Regions from separate parts of the Paenibacillus sp. 1A_MP2 genome, predicted to be linked through region 3. Evidence: a T-box and tRNA genes for the amino acid it is inferred to sense, from the RefSeq annotation. Region 3 holds a T-box; the other regions hold tRNA genes.

Region 1 (4,637 bases), 3.2 Mb from region 3:
TACGCAAACCATAGCTATCCAGCCGATTTTCCGTCCCCGGGCTCTGATTGGCAATGATGCCAATCTTATAGTGTTGCGACAACGTCTGGAGAACAGCGTCGGCTGACGCGAAGGGGCGTTCAAGCTCTTTGCGGAACTTCAGCTTCTCCTGTATCTGTTCCCGGTGCCGCTCATCGCTGATCAGGGTACGAATAGCCAGTTTCATCGGCCATTGCTCGTAATTTCGGTAGGAGGCGGCAAATAGTTCTCGTACTGTCTGCATCTCCACCTGATAACCAAGCGCACAAGCTTCTCGAACGAACTGACCAATAATATCATCCACCGGCTCCCACTCGTCCACAAGCGTATCCCCCACATCAAAGAACAACCATTGTATTCCACGTACATCCGGCACGCCTATTCCTCCTCGTTAGCCACAGGAAATTCATTTCCCCATTTCCCAAACCATAAAAAAGAAGACCCACCATCATGCATGAGTCTCCTCAATATTCCGTATATTTATGATTTCAATTATAACAGGCAGCTGACACTGGATCAATCACAGGAATAGTACCACTAACCATTAAGCAGAAACCCAACTTCCCCATTCAAGGAATATACGATACGGTCTGCTCCCATTCCCCGATAGATCCCTTTGGGGTGGCTTTGTTCTGTAATGACACACAGGGACTTGGATGTCCAGGAGCGGCAGATCTGCAAATATCGGCAGGTCAGGTTTAGGCTATTTTCAAAAATAAAAACATTGCCTACACTGCCTTGCGGCAAAAACCATTTCTGAGCTGCAGCCGTGTTCATGCGAATGACATGCTCCACACCAATTCTCCGGAGCCTGCGCTCTTCCCCTGCACTGTTGGTCAGAACGGCAAACGGCATTTTTTTGTACATCAGCAATTTGATAAATTTACGTCCTGCTTCATTTGGAGCAGTCACTAAGATCATCTCTTTATCCATCATTCGTTCCTCCCTTGGCGTGAAAAGACAACAAAAAAGAAGCGTGGGGGACCAAGGCCTCCCGGACGCTTCTTCAATAATCCATAGCAAAAAGACACTATGAACCAGCGTACGGCTTGTTGCCTCTCCCTTTAACGCTTACGAGGTTAGCTGACGGATTCGGGCGCGAGAGTCGCCCTATTTCCGGCTGTCACCGGAAAATTCACCCCATGGATGCCTACTGTCCTGGACAGTTCATCCTGTTGGTTCCCCGTTTCCCACCCATGAATGAATGGAAACTCAGCGATTAAAACATCGTTCCATTATGTTCCTTAATCAGAGCGATATTATCGTTTGTTTCGTTTTTCATGTAAAATTTAATTGAAATTGGAATTACGATATGAATCATACACCCGTGCCATATCGGTGTAAAGTCTGCGCAGATCACCGAATCGACGGATTTTTGCCATTTCACATCAATAATAGCGCTTACAACACATCCATTCTCCACCCATCTCTTCAAAGCTCTCTAATTCTCTCTTTAGCGAAATTCAGGTAGCAAAACATTCACAGTTCATACACGAGAGGTCCAAATAGCGTTAAAAAAACAATATTAATTTTGCAATATTTAATTGCAATCAATATAATAAATGATAGAAGAATATGAAATGGAGGCGATTTTCATGTCAGTCTACGACTACAAAGTAAACACCCTTCGCGGTCAGGAAGTTGAGATGTCCAACTATCGTGACAAAGTACTGCTTATCGTGAATACAGCAAGCCAATGCGGCCTTACACCTCAATTCAAAGGTCTGCAAGAACTCCAGGATAAGTTCAAAGATTCCCCATTTGAAGTTCTTGGTTTTCCAAGCAACCAGTTTGCACAGGAAAAAGGCTCTTCTGATGATATTGCCGAGTTCTGCCAGATGAACTATGGTGTCAGCTTCCCCATGTTTGAGAAGATCGATGTGAATGGTTCAAGCGCTCATCCTCTATTCCAGCATCTAACCAAAGAAGCACCTGGCGTACTCGGCTCCAAAGCCATCAAATGGAACTTCACCAAATTCCTTGTGGATCAGAACGGACGTGTTTTGAAACGGTATGCTCCCAAAACAACACCTGATAAAATTGAAGCAGACATCAAAGAATTGCTTAAATAACAATTCAAGGCCATCCGAACCCTGCAGACAGAATGAGCATGCATTCAGGGAAACGGGTGACCTTTTTTTGTCTGGACTCATCTTTACTGTAAAAAAACATAAAAAGAAGCTCCCCGTATGGGAAGCTTCTTCTTAATCGTTCTTATGATGCGGTCGAGAGGACTCGAACCTCCACGGGTATACACCCACTACCCCCTCAAGATAGCGTGTCTGCCATTCCACCACGACCGCATGTCGTAAATAATCGGCAACAGAATTGATTATACCCGCTTCAAGTTTAAATGTAAAGCATTTTTAATATTATCATTTTAACTGCGCTTTCCCTTCCAAAAATCGTATAATCTCGTCATTTTCTCCTAAAAAGCACATATGATTAAAATTGATCCCGTTTTTATATCCGAGCAGGCGGATCACTCTACTTCCTTTATAAGGAACAATTACTCCATTCACCTTAAACAAGATAACTTAAATTGTAATATAAATTAACATAATAAAGATTTTTAAATTTAAAACCCAGAAACTATTGACAAAAAGCGGATATTTATGTGAACATATATATCATATAATTCGGATTTACGAACTTAAAACGAACTAAAACAGAGTATAAATGTTATTTTACATTACATTTAACGAACGTAGGAGGCGAAAGATTGTGAACCGTGGGAATAAGCTGCTCGATTACGTCAAACTGCTTGATTCCTCTATCCAGGTCGGAGGGTTCACCCATTCTTTTGGTATGGATACCCATATTACTGAAGGAACCATTCGCAGTGCTGAAGATCTAGAATCATTCATGCGCTGTCAATTGCACCCCAGTATCGTGCGTCTGGAAGGTATGGCGATTAAAGGCATATACACCGCCACAGATCATAATGACGCGTGGCGTACAGCCCTTATCGACAAACTCGTTCATGTCCAGCGCACCCCAGCAAGCCTCAGAGAACATGCCTCTACAATGGGAAAACGATTGATTAAGCTGGCTCGTGCACTCCACCCCTGGATTGATTTTAGCGAGCTTGAACAGACTCTGGCTAAGTATGAATCCGTTGGCTGCCTTTCCACTGTTCACGCCTGGATTAACCACCACCTCGAAATCCCTGTCGAGGAGGCAGTCCTTGGTTATCTGTATTCAGCCATGAGTGCCTGCATAACCGAAGCCTCCAAGGTGATTCCCCTCACTCCCGATACAACCCAGAACCTGTTGGTTCGCCTCGCCGCAGACCTGGAGCATGAATGGCATACCGTCAGCGCCTCCGCTGCGGATGGACTGGTACAACCAGCCTCAATGTCCATGAAAACATTATTCCCCAGCTTCCATATGCTTGGAGCAGGACTTCACGCCTATAGGGCCTGATCTCTACCCCTTCACCCCCATACAACTCACCTCCTCATACAGTAAAACATGAAAAACACGCCGCACCTCATCGCTGGCGTGTTTTTCATGTCATTTATTTTGTCTATTTAACGTAATTACGCCATTTTACATAATAAAATACACTTATTTCCGTCTTTTTTAATTGTTAGATGACGCAAATACGTATATAATAAATTATACAGCTCGCATATCTATATATTCTACATCAAGAATAACCGGCTGAATACTATATTCCACTGAGGGGTGAACCCTTTTGAACAAAAAGAAACCTGTGACTCCTTTCGGATGGGCCATCAAACGAAGACTAACCGAGCTCCAGGTCGACCAAAAGACATTTTGTGAACAGTACGACATCCCGCCATACCGTCTGTCCAATCTCATCCACGGTACACGCAAAGCAACCCGGTTCAGGAACCAGGTCGCCGATATTTTGGAAATTCCAGATGATTTAAGATAAGTTTTCTGCCAAGGAGGAGCTCATTTCATGAGGTACTTAATATCCGATCTGGAGAGATTATCGTTCCAGTCCATGCAACACCAGCTCATCATCGTAGACCATAACTGGATCATCCGCAGCTGCAATACGGCTTGGCAACAAGGACTCGGGCAACTGCTTCCCAAACCGGGCGTATCCAGCCACTCCAGCACCATACCCGAAACATCTTATTACCTTCGTTTAATAGAGGGGTGGACATTACGCGAGGAACAAGCAAAGAATGCGAAGATCGTTCAGGAGTTGAAAAGTATCACTGCACCTTTTAAAGACAGTCATACATATGACATCTTCGTTCAAACGGCCCACAACGAACAACGGTGGTTCCGTCTCGAACTCACCCCATTGATTCAGGCCGACCCATCCCTGCTGTCTGATCTCGCACTGATTGCACACACGGATGTTACCGAACAGAAACAGACAGAACGCCAATTGAAGAAAGCTCTGTCCGAAGTGCGCACGTTGCGCGGACTGCTTCCCATTTGTGCTGTCTGCAAACAGATTAAGGATGAACAGGACAGCTGGAATTCAGTTGAGAGTTATCTGGAGAAGCATACTCATGCTGAATTCACCCATGATATCTGCCCGGATTGCATCCGAAGACTATATCCGAAGTACTCCAACATTCTGGACAAGCACGCCTGAACTCTCCCTACCACCACGAACCTTAGCTACACAG
Region 2 (4,637 bases), 2.6 Mb from region 3:
ATTTATGGTATCTATTGGAGTACTACATCACATAATTGTACGTATCATTCATCTATGAGCATATCACTTCTCTCTTGGATTATAAACCCCATGGCTCAGTATGATGTTCAGACAACAAAGAACCCTGGCTTCGTGTTAACGAAACCAGGGTTAGGGAATGAAAGACTAATTATATCAAATGGTCCAGGGAGTATGCCCCTGCACCCGCAAGTGCAACACCGATCAACGATCCGAGTATAACCAGATTGTATTCGAATCCTCCGTTCAGATTCCAAAGTCCCTTACCTGCATGAACTTTCACTATGGCAATAACCATAGGAATTATGAGCAAAATGGCAGCAACACCAGTCCAGAGACCTGCTCCAAACAGAAATCCACCGATTAATTCAATAAGCCCTCCACAGACCGCCATAACTCTCGCAGGTTTCAGACCAACCGCTCCGAAAAATTCGGCAGTTCCTGATATGCCCTCTCCACCAAACCAGCCAAACAGTTTCTTGCATGCATGACCCATCATAATGAAACCAATAACAAGTCGAATAATAAGTAATCCGGTGTCTAACATGTACTCTTTTCCTCTCCTCTGGTCATATGAAACGGATTCGTCTAGTATCGTATATACGTCAGATAAGTGACGCCAGAATGGTATCACATAACGCCATGGTTTCAATATTATCCCTGCCACTGGAATGTGGAACAGACTTGTTCTGACAGCATTCCATGAAATGAGCCATCTCACCTACAAATCCTCGTAAGTAGAGGTCGCGATAAGCCCCTGACATGGGTGAGCCGGAAGGGGTGAAAACAGTATCCTGCTCCTCAAGGGATTTCCAAGGAAGGTTACTTCCTGTGCGGGATGGATGAACCGTGAGTGTGTTAATCTCATCTGCTAACGCAAATCCGTCGTCAAAGGTGACGAGTACACTTTCGCTCTCACGTGACCATGCATTCATGCCTGCAAAGTAGACACTGCCCACCACACCCTGATCAAATTTAAGGGAAATGCTCTGGTTGATATGTTCTCCGTCCTTAACCGTCGTGCCTGTAACATGAACGGCTTCCCCGAACAGAAAACGCATCAGATCAACCATATGAATGGCAGCGAGTTTCATAAATTGTTCCTCATCCTTGCAGAATGGTGTGCTGTCTACAGCGAACTTCAGTTGGAAAGAACGTGCTCTGCCCAATGATCCGCCATCAATCAGTTCCTTAAGTTTTATGTAGATCGGAGCATACCGTTTCATAAATCCAACCATGACAACCACACCTGCTTTTTGGGCAGCCTCAGCCACAGCAGCGGCCTCCGCAGCGTTCCATCCGAGTGGTTTATCCACATATACATTTTTGCCAGCCCGGATGCATTCAAGGGCAAGGGCAGTCTGATCCTCTGGTTGCGCCACAACAACAACGCCATCAGAGTCTTCATTCTGCAACATCAGCTGAGTATTGTCATAGGCTTTCCCGTTGCTTCCAAAACGAAGAAGCGCCGCCTTGGAACGTTCAATACTGCGGGTAGCAATGGCCTGAATTTCTGCTCCTGCTTCAACCGCAGAAGGATATATATTTGTGGATGCATGAAAACCTGCACCGATAAAACAAAGTTTTGCTTTTTTCATGTGGGATCTCTCCTTTAAATTCATATCACCATTCACCTAATGTCTACGATAGGGAGTTTGGATATGATAAAAAAGGACATATGTCCTATTGTTGAAGCTTGGAAAAAGATGTTGCAAACTTATTTTAGAGCATGTATACTCTTAATTACGGTAAAACAAGCTATTGCTTGACCGGAATGCTTTTCATCCATGATGAGAAGATACATATTATGCGGTCGTGGCGGAATTGGCAGACGCGCACGGTTCAGGTCCGTGTGGGCTAACCCCCGTGGAGGTTCGAGTCCTCTCGACCGCATCAAAGTAAAAACTCGCGAAATTGCTCAAGGGCAATTCGCGAGTTTTTTTATTTATTGAATTTCAATTGTTGCACATATAGTCCTGCGATCGCTCCAGCAATACCGAAGAGCGCAACACTGGCCATGACTTCATACGCTTGAAAGCGAAACAAAAAGCGATGCCGCTGCCAAATGTCGTTCCGGCGAGAAATCCGAGAGAAATCCCTATTTCTTTGGTTAATTTCATAGGTTCACCTGCTTGGGAATGTGAGTTTAGGATTTGCAAATTTTTAAAACAGGAAGTAAAGTGTGATCAGGAAAATACTCACATTTTATTTCCTTTATTCATTTTGTGGTTTTATCCGTGCAATTATGCATGATATTTCTTAAGGGAGGTAAGAGCGAATGAATATGAACGAGCGAATTGCAGCATGGAACGAAGAAGCGCAGAATTGTACTTGTGGGCATCATCACCGTCTGGTGCAAATGCAGGTTTATTTGGAGCATGGAGCGATCCGGCAATTACCTGGCTATTTATCCGAGCAAGGATACAGACATGTGGCCGTTGTTTATGATCGATATACGGGACCGGCAGCAGGATACCAAGTAATAAAGAACATTCAAGAAGCGGGCGTTCAAGTGGATAAGATATGCATGCCAGAGAACAAATCAGGGGACGTGATCGCCGACGAGGCGGGAATTGTGCAGGTATTGCTGGGTGTGAAACAGGGAAGTCAGGCGATCATTGCTGTTGGTTCAGGGACCATTCATGATCTGGTGCGATTTGTTTGTTCCAAAATGAACAAGCCCTTTCTGTCCGTACCGACAGCAGCTTCGGTTGACGGATTTACCTCGGCAGGTGCACCTCTTATTGTAAGCGGCGTCAAACAGACTTTTCAGGCGGTACCGCCTGAAGCTATATTCGCGGACATCGATATTTTGGAGCAGGCTCCGCAAGAGATGAATGCCGCCGGATTCGGGGATATGCTTGGAAAATATACATCACTGGCGGACTGGGTGGTTTCCAGGGATCTGGGTGGGAGCCATTCTGTCCAGTAGCTTATCGCATGACAGAAGAAGCACTAATGACCTGTGTGGAGCATGTACAAGGTATCGCCGAAGGGCGGGCCGATGGTGTAACTGTGTTAATGGATGCGCTGATTGCTTCCGGCATTTCCATGCTGATCATTGATCATTCCCGTCCTGCATCTGGTGGTGAACATCACGTGTCCCATCGGTGGGAGATGGATCTAATGGAGGCAGGGCACAGGCCTGTTTTGCATGGTGCCAAGGTGGGTGTCGCCTGTACACTGCTTGCGGTAAAATACAAAGATCTTGCACAACAATCCGACAAACCGGTTTTCCGTATATACAATAATCTGCCTGATTCATCCCAGCTTACAGCTTGGCTAGAGCAGGTGGGCGGCCCTACAACAACTGAACAACTGGGGATATCCATGGAGATGGTGGAACATGCGTTCACCACAGCTCATTTGCTTCGGGATCGGTATACAGGCCTGAAATATATCAACGAGATTCTTAACGTGGGTACGAAATAAGGTTGGAGAGATATAACCAGTGTTGTTTTGCGTTATTAGTTGTACGTACAAATATAGAATGAATTATGTAATGTATGAGACAAAATCGTGTTGTTGTTTATAATAAAGGTAATTATGTTTGATTCGAAAGCAACATATTCCTAATGAGTTACTCAGAAAGCCTGGTCAGTCAAGGGGTTGAGGTGGAATAAACGTTATACAAGCCGGATTCATGTATGAATTATAGCCTATCTCCTTTGGGGAACAGGCTTTTTTTTACTTTTTATAACAAGTCTAAAATTAATTTGTTCGTACAAATATACGTGAACGTAATGCCAGCCATGAAGTTCTATTCTTTTAAATACGCCATGTTTTAATGGAGTGGTTTGCAAGTGCCTTTAAAGTATATACGGGAGATGTAGCCGTTCTTGAAGAGATAGAGTTTTGCCTCGTTCAGAGAGTGAGCTGTATGGGCGCAGGGAAGGGAGTGACGAGGGGTCGGAGGATGATGCAACCAAAGGTGGTTAGAGGGCAGGAGGACCGCTTATCGACCTGGAGAGATGATGCTGAGTTCACATGACTAGAGAAATGGTAACCTAATATCACCTGTACGATGAAACTTAACTTTAAAAAGGCTCTGTCTTTCCCGTGAGGGAGGACAGAGCCTTTTGGTTGTTCGCTAATTTAGTTATTGTGGCGATCTTTCAAGATGACATCTGCGAACAAAATAGTTTTCGGGATGCGGAAAAACTGTTCCGCTTGTTCTTGAAACGCAGCAGAAGGCAGCGTTCCCTGATGCAGCCATTTGCGGAAAGTGCCGGGTGAACCCCGATCCAGTGGCTGACATCTGTCACCGACAAATCATGGACCATACACAAGCCTGTCAGAATACGGTTGCTAACCGGAGAACGGGTCACCGTACGCTTCATGAAACGGGAAGGCTCGGGCTGACAAATGACAGGGCTTTTGCGTACCACTTCTTCATTAAAAAGAATGTGACGCGGGTAGCCAAGCAATTGACATGCCTTGTCCAAATTGGTACTGCCGGGTATCCGTCCTTCATACACCCACGCGCTGACGCTGCGTGAAGAGATGGATAGATCTTCGGCGAGCTGGGACAACTTGATATCATTGGCCATCAGCACGGCAAGAAGAACACGGTTGCGGATTTGACAGCGTGTCGGTTTTCGGAATCGTTTAACACGGAC
Region 3 (4,637 bases):
AAAGTGGTGGAAACGGTATGAGTTTGATCGCAGGAACAGTTGTCAATTTGCCGGTTTCACGTGAAGTGTCTCCGTTTGGCTACTTTTTGACGACAGGATCGGAAGATGTACTGCTTCACTATACGGAGCTTACACGGGACGTTAAAATTGGTGAAATGCTGGAGGTCTTTCTGTTCTTTGATACGGAAGATCGTCTCGCGGCAACCATGAAAAAACCATATCTCACACTCGGTGAAATGGGACGACTGGTTGTGGCTGATATTCATCCACGCCTCGGCTGTTTCCTCGAAATGGGGCTTGGACGGCAATTGCTGCTCCCGATTCGTGAATTGCCTGAGTTGGAAGAATTGCGTCCCCATGTAGGGGATGAAGTTTTTGTTCTTATGGAGCATGACAAGCAAGGACGTTTGCGGGCAAAATTGGCTGGGGAACGTGAGCTTGCGCCATTGTCTTTCCATGCGCCAACCTCTTGGGTGAACGAATGGGTTGAAGCAACAGTGTACAAGCCACTTCAGATGGGTACTTTTGTACTTGTTGACGGTGGTGTGCTCGGCTTTGGCGCGATCGGCATGATTCATTCCTCGGAGCGAAATCGTATGCTGCGTCTTGGTGAAAAGGTAAAATGCCGGGTAACCATGGTACGTGAAGACGGACGTGTCAATCTGGCGATGTCCCCTCTCAAAGAGGTGGGTCGCAATGAAGATGCGGACAAACTGCTCGCTTTCATGAAAGAGCGCCCTACGGGCGGCATGCCCTATTCGGATGCTACCCCGCCGGACATTATCAAGCAGCGTTTTGGCATCAGTAAATCTGCGTTCAAGCGTGCCTTGGGCAAACTGATGAAGGACGGTCTGGTCACTCAAAAGGAAAACTGGACCTATCTGACAGAGTCTGTACCCCAGGATCAGAACGAGGACAAGTAAGCAAACAGCTATCATGGATCAAGCATGTGCTTGAATCCACACGTAAAGGCAGGGCAAGGCTGGGTGAACTCCGGACGCCCCTGCTTTTTCTTTTGTTCAAATGAGCTTCGAAAATGAAATTGAAAGTGCGGTGCCTGACATGTCTTACCGGAAATTTGCCTATGTGTACGATGAATTAATGGAGGATATGCCTTATCCGGACTGGATAAGGTTTGCGAGAACGGCTTGGGAACGGCATGGCATGCCAAAAAGTGTGGCTGAACTGGGCTGCGGTACCGGTTCAATTACGATCCCCCTGGTGAACTCCGGCTTCGAAGTTACAGGCATTGACCTGTCAGCGGACATGTTGTCTGTTGCACGCAGTAAAATGGAGGCTACACCTCAAGGTCACCGCTTATATCGGGAGGGCAGCGTCCGCTGGGTGCAGCAGGATATGCGGGACTGGAGAGTACCGGAGCCCGTGGACTCGGTGATATCGTTCTGTGATTGCGTGAATTATTTGCTTGAAAAGAAGATGTTGTCCGTACATTTCAGCGTACTTACGAGATGCTGAAGCCTGAGGGGACTTTCCTGTTTGATGTACATCATCCGAATACCCTTATTCGATACGAAGAGGAGCAACCTTTTGTGTTGGATGAACGCTCCGTGTCGTATATTTGGACCTGTGATATGGATCATGATCGGTGTGAGATTGAGCATCATCTGAGTATCTTTTCGCGTGCGGCTGAGAGTGGCAAGGATATGTACCAGCGGTTTGAAGAGGTTCATGTTCAGCGTGCATACGATCCAGACTGGATGAAGCTGGAGCTCACGAAGGCTGGTTTCAGAGATGTGCGTGTGTATGCTGATTTTGAGTGGAAAGAAGCGGGAGAAGGCGCACAGCGTCTGTTCTATGTAGCTGTGAAATAAGATTATGATGTTGAACTGTCCTTATGATACATAGGGGCAGTTTTTGTTACAACAGATAGCAAACGGAAAATAAGAAGGTTATATGAACTCTACTTTGATCTGATGCTGAGAGAGAATCAAGTGTACTTATCGTCAATACAATAACCAGGAACACATTCAGTGGACGATGGATAACCTGAAAGAAGGAATCAAGCGATTCCGGTCGTCTTGATGTGTATACTCATGCATGGCATTGTTTATAGTCAACAAACAGTGTAATATTGACTTTAATGCTTCTTTTTTATATAATGTTCCCGATCATATCGTATACATATTTCGATGATAAGGATCAGTAGTGAGTCCTGTACATGACAGAGAGCCGGCGGTTGGTGCAAGTCGGTTGACAGTATTTCACGAACTCGCCTTGGAGAAATGCGGTGATTACACCATCTTGCAACCGACCGAAGCAACACTCGTGTTCAGGAATGGAAATCCGCATCGGTTAACCGCCGTTACAGGTCCAAAGGGAGTGGATGACGAAGCACGATCGTCCGCTAACTAGGGTGGTACCACGGGAATTCAACCTCTCGTCCCTAGCGCTGCAAACGCTACGGGATGCTGAGGTTTTTTTGTTGCAATAAATGTGAATAACCAGAGGAGGAACAATAGATGAGCGAGAATCAACAGCCAAAACACGGCTATAAGCCACAAGTTATGGAAAAAAGTTGGCAGCAATACTGGGATGACAATAAAACGTTTAAAACGGGTGAGGACCCTTCTAAACCGAAGTTTTACGCACTGGATATGTTTCCGTATCCATCCGGCTCAGGCCTGCACGTAGGTCACCCGGAAGGATACACGGCAACGGATATCGTATCCCGTTTCAAACGTATGCGCGGCTTTAATGTACTGCATCCAATGGGTTGGGACGCTTTCGGCCTGCCTGCCGAGCAGCATGCATTGGATACGGGTGAACATCCGCGTGATATCACCTTCCGTAACATTGATAATTTCCGTCGTCAGATCAAATCACTCGGTTTTTCCTATGACTGGGATCGGGAGATCAGCACAACAGACCCTGAATATTACAAATGGACGCAATGGATCTTTATCCAGTTGTACAATAAAGGCCTGGCTTATGTTGATGAAGTACCTGTTAACTGGTGCGAAGCTTTGGGTACGGTACTGGCGAACGAAGAGGTTATTGACGGCAAGAGTGAGCGTGGTGGACATCCGGTCGTTCGTAAACCAATGCGCCAATGGGTATTGAGAATTACGGAATATGCAGAGCGTTTGCTGGAAGATCTGGAGGAGCTGGACTGGTCAGAGAGCATCAAGGATATGCAGCGCAACTGGATCGGCAAATCGACCGGGGCTGAAGTTACTTTTGCCATTGAGGGTCATGAAGAAGTTATCAAAGTGTTTACGACACGTGCAGATACGTTGTTCGGCGCAAGTTATGCTGTATTGGCACCTGAGCATGAGCTGGTGGATGTCATTACAACCCCAGAACAGCGTGAAGCAATCAAGGCATATCAGGAACAGGCTGCTCGCAAGAGTGATCTGGAACGCACCGACTTGGCTAAAGACAAATCAGGTGTGTTCACAGGAACTTACGCAATCAATCCGGTAAACGGAGCGAAGGTACCTATCTGGATCGCCGATTATGTTCTGGCTGGTTACGGCACAGGGGCAATCATGGCCGTTCCGGGGCATGACACTCGTGACTGGGAGTTTGCGAAACAGTTTGGTCTGGACATCATCGAGGTTGTACAGGGTGGCGACGTAACCCAAGAAGCGTATTCCGGAGACGGACCGCATGTGAACTCCGATTTCCTGAACGGATTGAACAACGAAGAAGCGATTGCGAAGATGATTGCCTGGTTGGAAGAGAACGGTAAGGGACAAGGCAAAACGACCTATCGTCTGCGTGACTGGTTATTCAGCCGTCAGCGTTACTGGGGTGAGCCAATCCCGATTCTGCATCTGGAAGACGGAACGATGAAGACGGTGCCGGAAGATCAGCTGCCTTTACTGCTGCCAGATATTGACCAGATCAAACCTTCGGGTACTGGAGAATCACCGCTGGCGAATGTTACGGAATGGGTTAACACCGTAGATCCGGAAACAGGAATGAAAGCTCGTCGTGAGACGAACACGATGCCACAATGGGCCGGTAGCTGCTGGTATTACCTGCGCTTTATCGATCCACACAATGACAAGGAACTGATCTCTCAGGAGAAACAGCAGCAGTGGCTGCCGGTTGATCTGTACATTGGGGGAGCTGAGCACGCGGTGCTTCACTTGCTGTACGCTCGTTTCTGGCATAAAGTGCTGTATGATCTGGGTGTGGTGCATACCAAAGAGCCATTCCACAAATTGGTCAACCAAGGCATGATCCTGGGAACCAACAACGAGAAGATGAGTAAATCCCGTGGTAACGTTATTAACCCGGATGAGATCGTCAATGAATTTGGTGCAGACACATTGCGTCTGTATGAAATGTTTATGGGGCCTTTGGAGGCTACAAAACCGTGGAACGCTAACGGGGTTGAGGGCATGCACCGCTTCCTGTCACGTGTATGGCGTCTGTTCATCAATGAAGATACAGGTGCAATCAATGACAAGATTACAGCAGATGGTGGTACCGATGAGTTCAAACGGACGGCTCAGAAAACCATCAAAAAGGTTACAGAGGATCTGGAACATCTGCGTTTCAACACAGCAATCAGCCAGTTGATGATTTTCATCAACGATGCATACAAAGCAGATACGCTGTCACGTGAAGCGATGGAGAACTTTGTACAGTTGCTGGCACCACTGGCA
Region 4 (4,637 bases), 2.5 Mb from region 3:
CTGCAAGAAGCGATTGCAGCCGGAGGTAGCGATGTCGAAAACAGAAACGGACGGCTTCTCAGCTTCAACCATTCGATCAGTTGTTTTTTACCCGCCACATAACCGCCGACAACGCCGATCGCCTTGGAAAGAGTACCAATTTGAAAGTCAATGCGGTCGGACAATCCAAAATGCTTCACGGTTCCCGCACCTGCTCCGAGAACGCCCGAACCGTGGGCATCATCCACATAAGTAATCAGATCGAATTCTTCTGCTATTTTCACGATTTCGGGCAGCTTTGCTATATCACCATCCATGGAGAAAACCCCGTCAGTGATGACCATAATTTTATGGTACTGACCGGATTCCTTGGCATCTTTCGCCTGCTGTCTTAAATCATTCATATCCGAATGCTTAAAGCGAATCACCTTAGCTCTCGACAGGCGGCAGCCATCAATAATCGAAGCATGGTTCAGCTCATCGGATAAAATCGCATCATGCTGGTCCATTACCGCGGATATAGCAGCCATATTGCAGTTAAATCCCGATTGATACACGATAACGGCTTCCGTTTTTTTGAAACGGGCCAGTTTTTCTTCAAGCTCAATATGAAGATCCATCGTACCATTGATTGTTCTCACAGCCCCTGCGCCTGCCCCGTATGTCTGCGACGCCTTAACTGAAGCATCAATCAGGCGGTAATCTGTTGCCAGTCCCAAATAGTTATTGGAAGACAAATTGATTAGGGACTTTCCGTCGATACGAATAACAGGACCATTTGCACCCTGCAGCGTATCGATGACGTTATATAGACCTTTAGTCTTTAGATCTTCGATGTTCGAACTTAAAAATTGGTCCAATGCTTGACTTGACATTCCATTCCCTCCTCGATATACGTATGTCCTCGTACAGGAGACATAGTATTCCTCCAAAAAACCCTGTTATAAAAGGAATTAAACTAATTTCAATGTATCATCTTTTTTATTCTTTGTACACATGTGGTGGACAAAAAAATAAAAATATCCGCAAAAAAACATAGCGATTGCTTCCCCCATTCCCGGAAGCAATCGCTACTAAATCTTTGCTTATATCTCTTGCTGTCATTAACCCTTCAGCTTCGTGAGTTAGAAAAAGACGGTTTAGTCTCTAGAACGATATATCCTGTAGTTCCACCTAAAATAGAGTATCAGCTAACTGATATTGGGCATTCAATGAAGGATATTATTCTTGCGATGTATGATTGGGGGCTTGATTATCAAAAGATGCAAGCAAAGAAAACTCCATTTAGCAAAGAGGTATAGTGATGTGAAATGTCTCCTGACAGTTGTCCGGACGACGCCTATTCCATGGGTAGCCAATCTACGATAATGCTTCAACTTGTAGAAGGGTCATCTTACGAGGAGGTGTTCTAAGGCACGCTCTAGTTCATCTTTATTTCTAACCCGGCCCGTATATCAGGCCGGGTGTCGTTTTTTGTACTTAAACAACTTTATTATCAGAGAACATGTCGGGCTTAGAACTGCTGCTGCGGCTGTTGGAGGAACAGCAGAAAAACAGGCAGCTCTACAAATCGTCCTACTCTGATGACTACAGGGATCAGATTTACGTACACAAGCTGGGCCAGGGGATCAAACCGGGATACATTACGCATTCAGGAATGGCTTGGTCACAGCCATTTTTTCGACTAACGAAACATCTATGCCCACTTGGAATACATATCCAAGATATCATCAGCGCAGGTGATGAGCGGAAGCCTGAATATCCTGACAAATATAAAAAAGGCTCTGATCTGCATAAAAACGCAGAACAGAAACCTATTGATGATGAGTATGATGCGGTCGAGAGGACTCGAACCTCCACGGGGGTTAGCCCACACGGACCTGAACCGTGCGCGTCTGCCAATTCCGCCACGACCGCGTATATCATATCTCCGAGAAATTATATCGCGGCGACAAGAAATAATATATCATGTGCAGGTAATTAGTGTCAACAAAAAAAATATAATTTCCCACTTCAATGTATGTAATATAACCAATACATTGTCCAATTTCTCTCCAGTTGAAACAGTAGTTACTTTTTTGTCATCGATTAGAATCCAACATTCGAGTTTTTTCAACATAAAAAGTCAGAATTCCGTTAACATTGAGGTGCTAAGAAAACATTAAAACAGGTTTGACATTTTCGCATTTATGCAATATAGTTTCAAAAGGTTACAAAAACTTAATTATTCATTTGCCGAGTTTCATGTTTGAAAACGGGGGAACCATTTTGGGTGAATTATTCTTATACATAGGAAATATAGGGAACCTTCTACCGAACCCTTAGCTAACTCCGTAGGCATCGAAGGGAGAACACAAATTTTGAAAAAGCTTATCATCTCCATTTTTGGAGCAGCAGTACTATTTACATCCGGGGCAACAAGCACTGAAGCAAGCAGTATTAACACCGTGGTAAACAACATGACAGGCATACCTTACAAATGGGGTGGCACTACGCTCGCCGGGTTTGATTGCTCGGGATTTATGAGATATATTTTCAACAAATACAGCATTGAATTGCCACGTACTTCGCAGCAGCAAGCCAAGGCTGGCACGCCGGTATCCAAAGCTAATCTGCGTACAGGTGACCTGGTGTTCTTTAATACGATGGGTAATGGCATTTCACATACAGGTGTATATATCGGTGGCGGACAGTTCGCTCACGCTTCAAGCAGCAAGGGTGTAAGCATCACTCAATTATCCAATCCTTACTTCAACGATCGTTACGTAACAGCACGCCGGGTAACAGGACAATATATGTATAACAAAATGTTGGGCAAAATATAAGTTGAACACGAAAAGGCTTCGGTTATAACCGGAGCCTTTTCTTTGTCTGCCCTATTTCTACAGAAAGCTGGACAAAATGATTCTGCAATACATAGGTTAATGTAAAGCCTTCTGTACTCTCATTGCACCCTGAGACAACGCATGGCCTCCGCCTACGGCTCCAGCCACAGCCACCGTCTCCATAATCTCCTGATCGGTCGCTCCTTTGGCACGTGCCTCTTCCACATGGTAGAACGTACATACCTCATTATTGGCAAACAATCCAATGCCCAGGGCAATCAGCTGTTTGGTCTTGGCTTCAATCGCTCCTGCCTGAAAACATTCTCCAGTGAACTCATGATAAGACTTCACCACTGCAGGCAGCACGTCGCTTAATTCACCCATCTGATCTTTATAGGCATGAACCTTATCATTCATCAGTGTCATGGTTACCGCACATCCTCTCGGCTGATATGTTACAAACTCTCACTGTACCTATCTTCTCTCCCGAGAGGTGCAATTATGCCAAAACATCCATGGTAAATGAACCTAAAACGCATGTCCTATTCTTCGAGCAGGCTCTTGCGTGGTTCGCTGAACAACTGGTACTGATAATTCCGGTCAAGCTTGACCACACGACGATTCTGACGGCGAATGAGTACCTGCTCCCGTCCCAGGCTACGACAATGCCTGTCACATCATTGGACTGAATCTCGTCCCGAATCACCCTTACTTTTTCACCCGATAAACGCAGTACATCCAATTCTGCATCACTGATCATATTCCCGACGCCTACTTTCTCCATAAAAATTATTTACAAAAAGAGACCTAAATGAAAAGTCATTTAGGTCTCACGTGACTGTATTGGACTGTCATGTCATTCGAAAGTATGTCCCGACTGAAAGTTACCGCTGCGCGTGCTCTTTGCTGTCGTTCTTCTCAAACCAAAAATCAAGCACTTTGGCGGACATCACACGTTCTTCAAGGTACTCCACTTGATGCGGTGTAAATTGTTCTTTCCAAGAGAAGGACAACTCTTCGCACAAGCCTACAATCGTCAGCAATTCTGACCAGGCAACGTAGCGTTTGTACCAGAAAAATTGAGGATGTTCAATCATATAGGGATAAAGGTCATCGAATTCCGTATGTTTACAATCCAGGGCACGCTCAAAATGTACTTTCGATTCCGCCAGCTTATCAATAAAAAATTGTTCTGTTGCCGGTTGGTTACCCATGGTGTTGCCTCCTCTCCCTAACATAACCCCATTATAAATGAAATCAGCGGTCATGCAAAGGCATTGTTATAAAAATAGGCACGTTTTCCTTTAAAAAGTCATATTTCGTTATCGTCAAATTGCACGGTACCGTCATTCAATGAACGAATGCGCACCAACGCTTCAACCGGGATGCCCTGCTCACGAATTGTACGCGCTCCGGCCTGAAAACATTTTTCGACCACGACACCGAATCCAACCAGTTCCGCACCCGAACGTTCGATAATTTTAATAACACCGCGAGCAGCATCGCCATTGGCAATAATATCGTCAATGAACAAAATACGATCATTCTCATGGATATATTCACGGGATACCATAATATCCGTTACGATTCCTTTGGTAAAAGAAGGCACTCTTTCACAGTAGGCATCGGGGTCAGCCAAAAGTGTTTTTTTGCGACGGGCGAATACCAGCGGAACACCCAGTTCATATGCGGCAGCAAAGGCGACCGGAATTCCCGAAGACTCCACTGTAATGACCCGAGTTACACCACTTTCACGGAAACGAGCGGCAAATTCACGTCCCATTTCCATCGTCAATGCAGGATCAATCTGGTGATTCAGCAGACCATCCAGCT

What was found. A T-box is a leader RNA that pairs with one kind of tRNA and senses whether it is charged. The one in region 3 lies ahead of leuS (leucine--tRNA ligase), so its partner is inferred to be a tRNA-Leu.
Region 1: it has a tRNA-Leu gene. The T-box ahead of leuS (leucine--tRNA ligase) is inferred to sense a tRNA for this amino acid. The anticodon was not compared.
Region 2: it has a tRNA-Leu gene. The T-box ahead of leuS (leucine--tRNA ligase) is inferred to sense a tRNA for this amino acid. The anticodon was not compared.
Region 4: it has a tRNA-Leu gene. The T-box ahead of leuS (leucine--tRNA ligase) is inferred to sense a tRNA for this amino acid. The anticodon was not compared.

The regions. Positions count from the first base shown of each region.
Region 1 is NZ_JBQQCS010000001.1:5,666,348-5,670,984, forward strand. Features, by position in the region: gene ACTWJ7_RS27880 (HAD family hydrolase) at 1-394, opposite strand, end outside; gene ACTWJ7_RS27885 (hypothetical protein) at 556-954, opposite strand; cyclic di-AMP (ydaO/yuaA leader) riboswitch at 1,072-1,246, opposite strand; gene ACTWJ7_RS27890 (glutathione peroxidase) at 1,614-2,090, shown strand; tRNA gene ACTWJ7_RS27895 (tRNA-Leu) at 2,239-2,321, opposite strand; gene ACTWJ7_RS27900 (urease accessory protein UreF) at 2,743-3,444, shown strand; gene ACTWJ7_RS27905 (hypothetical protein) at 3,719-3,922, shown strand; gene ACTWJ7_RS27910 (hypothetical protein) at 3,950-4,603, shown strand; gene urtE (urea ABC transporter ATP-binding subunit UrtE) at 4,630-4,637, opposite strand, start outside.
Region 2 is NZ_JBQQCS010000001.1:5,064,602-5,069,238, reverse strand. Features, by position in the region: gene ACTWJ7_RS24660 (DoxX family protein) at 170-565, opposite strand; gene ACTWJ7_RS24655 (Gfo/Idh/MocA family protein) at 624-1,616, opposite strand; tRNA gene ACTWJ7_RS24650 (tRNA-Leu) at 1,828-1,911, shown strand; gene ACTWJ7_RS24645 (hypothetical protein) at 1,974-2,138, opposite strand; gene ACTWJ7_RS24640 (iron-containing alcohol dehydrogenase) at 2,297-2,950, shown strand; gene ACTWJ7_RS24635 (hypothetical protein) at 2,959-3,450, shown strand; partial or broken gene ACTWJ7_RS24630 (helix-turn-helix domain-containing protein) at 4,114-4,637, opposite strand, start outside.
Region 3 is NZ_JBQQCS010000001.1:2,490,947-2,495,583, forward strand. Features, by position in the region: gene rsfS (ribosome silencing factor) at 1-21, shown strand, start outside; gene ACTWJ7_RS12210 (CvfB family protein) at 18-923, shown strand; partial or broken gene ACTWJ7_RS12215 (class I SAM-dependent DNA methyltransferase) at 1,063-1,832, shown strand; T-box leader at 2,142-2,409, shown strand; gene leuS (leucine--tRNA ligase) at 2,481-4,637, shown strand, end outside.
Region 4 is NZ_JBQQCS010000001.1:4,980,534-4,985,170, forward strand. Features, by position in the region: gene ACTWJ7_RS24190 (glycine C-acetyltransferase) at 1-854, opposite strand, end outside; gene ACTWJ7_RS24195 (winged helix-turn-helix transcriptional regulator) at 981-1,280, shown strand; tRNA gene ACTWJ7_RS24200 (tRNA-Leu) at 1,813-1,896, opposite strand; cyclic di-AMP (ydaO/yuaA leader) riboswitch at 2,203-2,334, shown strand; gene ACTWJ7_RS24205 (C40 family peptidase) at 2,340-2,804, shown strand; gene ACTWJ7_RS24210 (carboxymuconolactone decarboxylase family protein) at 2,901-3,230, opposite strand; partial or broken gene ACTWJ7_RS24215 (hypothetical protein) at 3,347-3,564, opposite strand; gene ACTWJ7_RS24220 (hypothetical protein) at 3,689-4,018, opposite strand; gene ACTWJ7_RS24225 (xanthine phosphoribosyltransferase) at 4,117-4,637, opposite strand, start outside.